3 regions of the Psychrobacillus syltrankelensis genome follow, and region 1 is predicted to be linked to each of the others. Evidence: riboswitches for the same ligand, from Rfam matches in the RefSeq annotation. Region 1 holds a riboswitch; each other region holds the start of a gene.

Region 1 (3,257 bases):
CATCGTTTTTAGTTGACATCCGAACTTCCGCCAAATGTTGACCATTTGCAGGATTTACAACAGCTGTGTAATTTACTTCCCCAACTTCTTGCCAATTACCATCGATAAAATTAGTTAACTTCATTTCCCTACCTCTTTTCTATATAGGTGAAAATGCTTCCTTTTTAACTACATTCTCTATTTATTTAATAAAACCCTTTTTAAAAATAGAAAAATTTGAATTTTCAATTTGAAACTTTTTATTACTTTTCTCGTATTATTAAATAAATATTAATTAGGGAGGAAAATATACATGAATAATCATGAAATTGATTTCAAATTACATGGAGATGATATGCAGTTTGTAGAGATTGAATTAGACCCAGGAGAAACTGTAGTTGCTGAAGCAGGTAGCTTAATGATGATGGAAGATGACATTACTATGGAAGCCATTTTTGGTGACGGCTCAAGTTCATTTGATACTGGACTAATGGGAAAATTAATGGGTGCAGGCAAACGTATGTTAACAGGCGAAAGTTTATTTATGACTACATTTACGAATGCCGGTAATGGAAAAAAACATGCTTATTTTGCCTCTCCTTATCCCGGAAAAATAATTCCTATAGATTTAAGTGAATATCGCGGTAAGGTTATTTGTCAAAAAGAAGCTTTTTTAGCTGCAGCAAAAGGTGTTTCTGTTGGAATCGAATTTCAACGTAAGTTAGGTACTGGTTTTTTTGGTGGAGAAGGATTTATCATGCAAAAACTTGAAGGCGACGGTCTTGCTTTTATTCATGCGGGGGGAACTATTCATAAAAAAGAACTACAGCCTGGTGAAGTTTTAAGGGTAGACACTGGTTGTTTAGTAGCGATGACTTCTGACGTAAATTACAATATCGAAATGGTAAAAGGAGTGAAAACTGCTCTTTTTGGAGGAGAAGGTTTGTTTTTCGCTACTCTTCGTGGACCAGGTACTGTATGGATTCAATCGTTACCATTTAGCCGCTTAGCGAGCCGTGTTTTTGCAGCTGCTCCTCAAACACTAGGTAGAGGCTCAAAGGATGAAGGAAGTATCGCTGGTGGATTATTTGACCTTTTAGGAGGAAAATAAATAGTTGTTTAGTGCCACTTTTTATTTACTTCTTAAGAAAAGCCCAAACGTCCTTTAAGTACAAAACCTATTTTCAATCATTTCCGGAGTGCCTTGGATAGTCTTGAGATATATTACTCAGCAAATCTGTTCATGGTCTTAATTTTTTTTGTTTTCTGTAAAAAACTCTTTTATTCTACTTTATTCCGCAAATTGTTTATAAAGAATCGACCTCCTCTTCATATACTAGTGGAAGAACATTTTTCTATGAAAATATTGTTCTTAAGTATAGGAAAGGAGGTGTTAGTAATGAAAGCTTCTTTAGGTATGTGGATTGGTTGGATTGGAATTGTATTAGCAATTGTGGGGTTCTTTTATTATCCTATGATACTTGGTGCTGGTGCGGTTGTCTTAGGATTAGTTGGTTTAACTTCCCCACAAAAATTCCTTGCTTGGATTTCTATAGTACTTGGAGCAATTGCATTCTTCCTTCCGATGCTCCATTAGCTAAATGTTGACTAATAAATCCGCGGCATGTTCGGGACATTTACCGCACATGCCTTTTTTTATATTTCAAGCCTTACCAAAGGACAACCATCTATCTTGACTTATCCCCTTTCCGTCCTTTTCTATTTTGCTCACAGAATGAGTTAATACTTTGAACAAAAATACTTATTAATTTGTCACCTTGTGTTATTATCCATCCCGTGATAAACTATTTTAAATTTAACATTTAGAAAATTTAATATTTTATTTCTTATCAAGAGAGACGGAGGGATTGGCCCGAGGATGTCTCAGCAACCAGCCAAAAGTGGTGTGGTGCTAATTCCAAAAGACGGTCATCGTCTTGAAGATAAGAAGACTAACTTCAGTATTTTTTTGAGGATTCTCTTCTTATTAGAGAATCCTCTTTTTATTTGGGAAGTTTCAGTCCCTGTACGCTTGCGTAATTATTTTAATAGAAGAGGATGAATCTGTATGTCAAAAAATAGTTTAGAAACCCAATTAGCTCAATTAGGAAACCACAGCGATTCGATAACAGGTGCCGTTAACCCGCCAATTTATTTGTCAACTGCTTACATCCATGGTGGTATTGGCCAATCAACAGGATATGATTACACTCGTACTAAAAATCCTACCCGCGCTATTTTAGAAGAAGGTATCGCTAAATTAGAAAGTGGAGATGCAGGTTTTGCCTGTAGCTCTGGTATGGCTGCAATTCAATTAGTATTATCTCTTTTCCGATCTGGTGACGAATTGATTGCTCCAGAAGACCTTTACGGGGGAACGTACCGACTATTTAATCAGTACTCAGTTTCTTACAATATTCATACTACATATGCGAAATTTTCATCCGTAGATGAAGTAAAATCACTTATTACCAAGAACACAAAAGCAATCTTTATTGAAACACCGACAAATCCTTTAATGCAGGAGATCGATATTCAGAAATATGCGGAATTAGCTAAAGAGCATCGATTACTATTAATTGTGGATAATACTTTTTTAACTCCTTACTTTCAACGCCCTATTGAGCTTGGTGCACATATCGTCATTCATAGTGGAACCAAATATATTGGAGGTCATAATGACGTGCTTGCTGGTCTTGTTATAGCAAAAGGGACAGAATTAAGTGAAAAATTATATGCAAATCATAATGCATCTGGCGCAGTGCTTTCCCCATTCGATTCATGGCTACTAATCAGAGGATTAAAGACACTTCATTTACGAATGAACCAGCACGATATAAATGCGAAAAAGATAGTAGAATTTTTGCAAAACGAATCTGCAGTAAAGAATGTATTATATCCCGGAAAAGGCGGTATGCTTTCATTTCGATTACAAAAAAGCGAGTGGGTAGGGCCTTTCCTTGAAAAACTCCAATTAATTGTTTTCGCAGAAAGTCTTGGTGGAGTGGAAAGTTTCATTACATATCCCTCTACTCAAACGCATGCAGATATACCGGAAGAAGAGCGCATAGCCCGTGGTGTAGATAATAGCCTTTTACGTTTCTCAGTTGGTGTTGAAGAAGTCGAGGACTTAATTGCAGACTTGAGACAAGTATTTAATGAACTAGAAAGTGATGTGAGTGAATAATGATCTATTCTAACGAACAGCTAGAGACTAGTTTAATAACAGCTTCCACGAGAGGTTGGTCAGCGAGTAAAATTGGTGCAGTCAATGTTCC
Region 2 (3,257 bases), 1.2 Mb from region 1:
CAAAAAAGGAACGAAAATTGGTTATTTAGCTCAGATTCCATTATTTTCAAATAATGTGTCCGGCATCGATGTACTAAATTCTGCATTTAAGGAACTAATAGAATTACAATCTAAGATGAAAGAACTTGAAGGAAAGCTATCCACTGAGGACCCTAAGGAGTTAGAAAAATTACTTCAAGTATACGGAGAAATTCAAGAGGAGTTTACTAATCGTAACGGCTATGCGATTGATTCGGAAATCAATAAAGTAATAGAGGGTTTGCAATTATCCTCTTTTGTGCATCTATCATTTACGACATTAAGTGGTGGGGAACAGACAAAAATAATGCTTGGTAAGCTTTTGTTAACGAAACCAGACTTATTGTTACTAGATGAGCCTACGAACCATTTAGATTTATTTGCAGTTGAATGGTTAGAACAATATTTAGTTTCCTATTCGGGTACAGTAGTTATTATTTCACATGATCGATACTTTCTAGATCAAGTTGTTACTAAAGTTGCTGATTTGGAGGATGGAGAAATAAAGTTATATCACGGAAATTATTCATCTTTTATTATCGAAAAAGAAGATGCATTAATGCGCGAGTTTCAGCAATATGAAGAACAACAAAAAAAGATAAAGAAAATGAAAGAAGCAATTAAACGATTAAAAATATGGGCTAATGAAGCAGTGCCGCCAAACGCTGGACTTCACAGACAAGCGAGAAATATGGAACGTGCATTAGAAAGAATGGAAAAGGTAAGAAAACCACTAATAGACCCTAAAAAGATGAGCTTATCGTTTGAGGCAGCTCCTAGAAGTGGAAAAGAAGTGATCATCATGGAGCAAGTATCGAAAAAATATGGGGAAAAAGTGCTTCTTCAAGATGCTAATTTACACGTGTACTGGAAAGAGCGTGTTGCCATTGTTGGACGTAATGGTACAGGGAAATCTACGATACTAAAAGCACTTTTACAAGAATTATCGGTGGATACAGGAAGTGTACGTCTAGGCAGTAATGTCCGAGTTGGATTTCTGTCTCAGCACTTTGAAATAAACAATCCAAAAGAAAAGCTAATTGATGTATTTCGAAGTGAAGTTAATGTTTTAGAAGGAGATGCTCGTCACATACTTGCTAAATTTATGTTTTACGGACCAGATGTATTCAAAAGAGTGGGTGATTTAAGTGGGGGGGAGAGAATGCGCCTGCGACTCGCCCAGCTTATGCATCAAGATATCAACTTATTAATGTTGGATGAACCAACGAATCATCTGGATATAGATTCAAGAGAAGTTTTAGAGGATGCATTAGATGACTTTCAAGGAACAATTTTAGCTGTTTCTCACGATCGATACTTTTTAAATAAATTATTTCCAAGAACTGCTTGGCTAGATCAAGGTCAACTTACAACTTTTGAAGGGCCTTACCAATGGGCCCGTGTAAAATGGGAGGAGCAACAGTCAAAGCAGAGTGTCCCAGTTATAGAACAAAAGAAGGGGCTTACTAAACTTATCGAAGTAAAGCCTCTAAATATTCGACAGATTGAAGAAGTAATTAGGAATTTAGAAGAGGAAGTTCTGTTGTTAAAGAAGCAAATTGAAAAGGAACAAGACTGGTCAAAATATGAAAACCTTCTTTCGATCAGAGATGTAAAAGAAAAAGAATTAGAAGAGTTAATAGAACAATGGCTTGAGTCTTAATAATTTCAAGTTTGAGATTAGTAACTGAAAACTAATTACCGAAATAATTTTTGTGTCATTGTTTAATCTTTATTGCTTAAATGTTCTGAAAGTGATACTATGAAATTTATATTTTAGTAATAAAAATAATATACTCTTATTAAGAGAAGTTGAGGGATATGGCCCTATGACGCTTCAGCAACCTCTGACTTTGTCAGAAAGGTGCTACTTCCATCAAGATTGTTAATGATCTTGAGAGATAAGAACAAAGAGCTTGAAGGAAACCCTCTTTTCTTATCCATTAGAAAAGAGGTTTTTTTATTTTGTAAATGGAAAAGGAGACAAAATAGATGCCTATTAATATCCCACAGAAATTACCTGCTACTGAATTGCTTAAGGAAGAAAAAATATTTGTGATGGATGAGAACCGCGCTTCCACTCAGGACATCCGCCCCTTGAACATCATTATTTTAAATTTGATGCCTGAAAAAGAAAGAACAGAATTACAATTATTAAGACTTTTAGGAAATACACCCCTTCAAGTAAATGTAACGTTCTTGAACACAGCAACACATGAATCAAAAAATGTAAGTAAAACGCATTTAGATACGTTTTACACTACTTTTAATCAAATAAAACACAGACGATATGACGGAATGATCATTACAGGAGCCCCAATTGAACACTTAGCTTTCGAGGATGTTGACTATTGGGAAGAAATGACTCAAATTATGGATTGGACCAAAACCAACGTGACATCTGTTTTACATATTTGTTGGGGTGCTCAAGCTGCATTGTATCATCATTATGGTATTGGGAAATATGATTTGCCCCAAAAATGCTCAGGGGTATATACACATCGAATTTCCGATCTAACAAACAATCTAGTTCGAGGATTTAATGATGAGTTTAATGCTCCACACTCCCGTTATACTGCAGTATCTTTTGAAGAAATTCAAAACGATTCGAGATTAATACTTCTTGCAAATTCGGACGATGCAGGAGTTTTCCTTGTTATATCTGAAGATAAAAAACATATTATGATCACGGGACATTTAGAGTACGATGCAGATACACTTGCAGATGAATATAATCGTGATGTGAATAAAGGACTTGAAATCGATGTACCTAAAAATTACTTTCCAGACGATGATCCAACGAAACAACCGATAAATTCTTGGCGTTCTCATACGCATTTATTATTTTCAAATTGGTTGAATTATTATGTCTACCAAGAAACACCGTTTGAGTGGGAATAATATTGAGGGGGGCTGTCCGAGGATGTTTACCCCCTAATTATAGGCAGATTTTTGATTTAGTCTCGAATTTATCAGAATTGGTTACGATTTCATTTACTTTAGTCTCGCTTAAGTACAAATTGGTCTCGATCTGCCATTTGATATAAGAAGGATGAACTTTTTATTAGTAGGAAATACAATATTAAACGAGATATATCATTCATAGGAAGTGATAGAAAAGTTGTCTTTTAGCCAATTGAATGGCTTAAAGACAACTTCTCGAAGATTATTGGAAGATTTGGTCAATTTGTTTTATTTCTTGTAGGCTAAGCTGCACTTCTAAGGTCTTTATATTATCC
Region 3 (3,257 bases), 1.8 Mb from region 1:
GCTGATGGAATTTGTAGGTGCTGATAGACTTGCGTTATGTGCTGATAACTATGAATAAGGTGCTTATAGCAGTGTTTTAGGTGCTGATGGAATTTGTAGGTGCTGATAGACTTGCGTTATGCGCTGATAGCCAAGGTTAAGGTGCTTATAGCAGCGTTTTAGGTGCTGACGGAATTTGTAGGTGCTGATAGACTTGCGTTATGCGCTGATAGGCAAGGTTAAGGTGCTTATAGCAGTGTTTTAGGTGCTGATGGAATTTGTAGGTGCTGATAGACTTGCGTTATGCACTGATAACCAAGGTTAAGGTGCTTATAGCAGAGTTTTAGGTGCTGATGGAATTTGTAGGTGCTGATAGACTTGCGTTATGCGCTGATAGCCATGTTTATGGTGCTTATAGCAGTCTTTTAGGTGCTGATGGAATTTGTAGGTGCAATCAGACTATATAATCTGGGGATTTTTCGTATACTAATGGATAGGATGAATGAGGAGTGGAGATAATGGAGTTCAGTGAAAAAGTAATTCTTGTTGAAGGAAGATCGGATAAACTGAGACTTTTAACCATTCTTGCGGAAGACGTTGAAATCATTTGTACAAATGGTACTATTTCTAATGTGAAATTAGAAGAACTGTTAAGTCCTTTTGAAGACGTACCTATCTATGCTTTTCTTGATGCGGATAAATCAGGTGAACAAATTCGCTCTGTAGTGAGGAAAGAATATCCAGAAGCAATTCATTTATTTATTAGTCCGATGAATGGTGAAGTAGAAAAAACTCCACTCAAAGTTTTGGCTTCTATATTACATCGTGCTAATATTAAAGTGAAAAAAGAATTTTTACTATAGGATGATGAATGTGAATGAATGGTCGCGAGAAGAATGGGAGAAGGCTAAAAATGCTTCTGACCTTTCTCTATTATATTTATACACGCCAATGTGTGGCACTTGCCAAGTAGCTTCTAAGATGATGCTCGTAATAGAAGAATTGGTGCACTACTCAATTGGACAAGCGAATATTAATTATTTAGGAGATCTTGCAATGGAATACGAAATTGAAAGTGTTCCTTGTTTGTTAATTGCTAAAAATGGTAAACTCCTAAAAAAAGTATACGCATTTCAGTCTGTACCTTATTTATTTGAAATAATAAAAAGTGTTGACGATAACTAAATGTCGTGATAAAATTCGATTTACTAACAACAATTAAATAGTGTCGCTCTTATTAAGAGAGGTGGAGGGAAGTGCCCTATGAAGCCCGGCAACCGTCATGAAAATGAAATGGTGCCAAGTCACGCAAAGCAATTGCTTTGGGAAATGAGAGAATGGATGACTGTTATTTTGAATGATAACGTACACCCCTTCTGCTCTTTTGCAGAAGGGGTTTTTATTTTTTAAGAATAGAAAGATAGGAGGATTTGCATGATTAGTTTGAAAAATGTTTCGAAAAAGTTTAGTACGAAACAAGGTACAATTGTCGCCGTGGATGATGTAAATCTTGACATAAAAAAAGGTGAAATATTTGGGATAATTGGGTACAGTGGTGCTGGTAAAAGTACAATGATCCGATTATTGAATGGATTAGAAAAGCCTACTTCCGGACAAATAATCGTAAACAATAAAGAAATTACTTCCATAAATGAAGTTAAGCTGCGTCAAATAAGACAAAAAGTTAGCATGATCTTCCAACATTTTAATCTTTTATGGTCAAGAACAGTTGCAGAAAATATTGCTTTTCCACTTGAAATAGCAGGTGTACCTAAAGAACAACGATCTGCTCGAGTGAAGGAACTGATAGAACTTGTTGGCTTGGATGGAAGAGGAGATTATTATCCATCCCAATTATCAGGTGGTCAGAAGCAACGGGTTGGGATTGCAAGAGCATTAGCAAACCGCCCAGAAGTTTTGCTTTGCGACGAAGCGACATCTGCACTTGATCCTGAAACAACTGATTCCATTTTAGATTTATTAGTAAGTATTAATGAAAAATTGGGGTTAACCATCGTATTAATTACCCATGAGATGCAAGTCATTCAAAAAATCTGTAACCGAGTAGCAGTTATGGAAAATGGTCTTGTGGTAGAAGAGGGAGATGTATTAGAAGTTTTCCAAAATCCACAGCAAGCCATCACAAAGCGATTTGTTTCACAGGTCTCCGAAACGAACCAAGCGAAACAGACGATACAAAACTTGGGAGAGCTATATCCAAATGGGAAGTTGATAAAACTTGTTTTTGTTGGAGATCAAACAGAACAACCAATTCTCTCCAGATTAATCAAGCAATTTGATCTAGAAGTAAATATAGTGCAAGGAAATATATCGCATACTAAAAGCGGGGCTTATGGAACACTAATCCTTCAATTAGACGGAGACGCTCGAGCAATCGATGAAGGAATTCGATTCATACACGAGCAAAAAGTTAATACAGAGGTGATCAACAATGATTAATACGCTTTTTCCAAATGTTGATTGGCCTAAAATGTGGGATGCTGCACTAGAAACACTTTATATGACAGCAATATCAACTTTATTAACATTTGTCATTGGCTTAGCACTCGGACTTCTATTATTTTTAACTAGTCCACATCAAGCGTGGGCCAATAAATTTGCTAACTGGCTTACAGGAGCATTTGTAAATATCTTTCGGTCTATTCCATTTATTATTTTAATTATTTTATTGATTCCATTAACGAAATTTCTTGTAGGTACTATACGTGGCCCGAATGCTGCGTTTCCAGCACTTGTAATTGGAGCAGCACCGTTTTATGCACGAATGGTACTAATTGGACTTCGGGAGATTGATAAAGGTGTTTTGGAAGCAGCTAAATCGATGGGAGCCAAAACTTCTACTATTATATGGAAAGTTTTATTGCCTGAATCGTTACCGTCATTAGTTTCTGGTATTACTGTTACCTGTATATCGCTAGTTGGATATACAGCGATGGCAGGTATTATTGGTGCTGGCGGGCTTGGTACTCTTGCATTCCTAGACGGTTTTCAACGTAATAGAGGGGATGTAACGCTAGTTGCAACCATTCTTATCTTGATTGTGGTATTTATAATTCAATGGATTGGTGATGTAATTACAACTAAAATCGATAAAAGATAATTGGTGTTTACGAGTTTACTCGATCATATATTTATTAAACAAATAAAAAGGAGAGAAATGTAATGAAGAAATTATTAGTAGTAGCATTATTAGCAGTAAGTTTATTAGCTTTAGCTGCTTGCGGTGCTAAAGATAGTAGCAATGGTGCGAAAGAAAG

The links. A riboswitch is a leader RNA that binds a small molecule or an ion and turns the genes downstream of it on or off. The one in region 1 is predicted to bind S-adenosylmethionine.
Region 2: it holds a riboswitch for S-adenosylmethionine, as region 1 does, so the genes downstream of both, metA (homoserine O-acetyltransferase MetA) here and ACTSKG_RS09815 (methionine biosynthesis PLP-dependent protein) in region 1, are expected to answer to the same signal.
Region 3: it holds a riboswitch for S-adenosylmethionine, as region 1 does, so the genes downstream of both, ACTSKG_RS19015 (methionine ABC transporter ATP-binding protein) here and ACTSKG_RS09815 (methionine biosynthesis PLP-dependent protein) in region 1, are expected to answer to the same signal.

The regions. Positions count from the first base shown of each region.
Region 1 covers NZ_CM144227.1:2,035,951-2,039,207, forward strand. The annotation lists gene ACTSKG_RS09800 (aldehyde dehydrogenase family protein) at 1-124, opposite strand, end outside; gene ACTSKG_RS09805 (TIGR00266 family protein) at 293-1,090, shown strand; gene ACTSKG_RS09810 (hypothetical protein) at 1,379-1,576, shown strand; SAM riboswitch class I at 1,824-1,929, shown strand; gene ACTSKG_RS09815 (methionine biosynthesis PLP-dependent protein) at 2,048-3,166, shown strand; gene metC (cystathionine beta-lyase) at 3,166-3,257, shown strand, end outside.
Region 2 covers NZ_CM144227.1:786,405-789,661, reverse strand. The annotation lists gene abc-f (ribosomal protection-like ABC-F family protein) at 1-1,681, shown strand, start outside; SAM riboswitch class I at 1,815-1,926, shown strand; gene metA (homoserine O-acetyltransferase MetA) at 2,011-2,919, shown strand; gene ACTSKG_RS04055 (aldo/keto reductase) at 3,185-3,257, opposite strand, start outside.
Region 3 covers NZ_CM144227.1:3,856,101-3,859,357, forward strand. The annotation lists gene ACTSKG_RS19005 (toprim domain-containing protein) at 498-842, shown strand; gene ACTSKG_RS19010 (thioredoxin family protein) at 853-1,164, shown strand; SAM riboswitch class I at 1,211-1,315, shown strand; gene ACTSKG_RS19015 (methionine ABC transporter ATP-binding protein) at 1,414-2,439, shown strand; gene ACTSKG_RS19020 (methionine ABC transporter permease) at 2,432-3,100, shown strand; gene ACTSKG_RS19025 (MetQ/NlpA family ABC transporter substrate-binding protein) at 3,163-3,257, shown strand, end outside.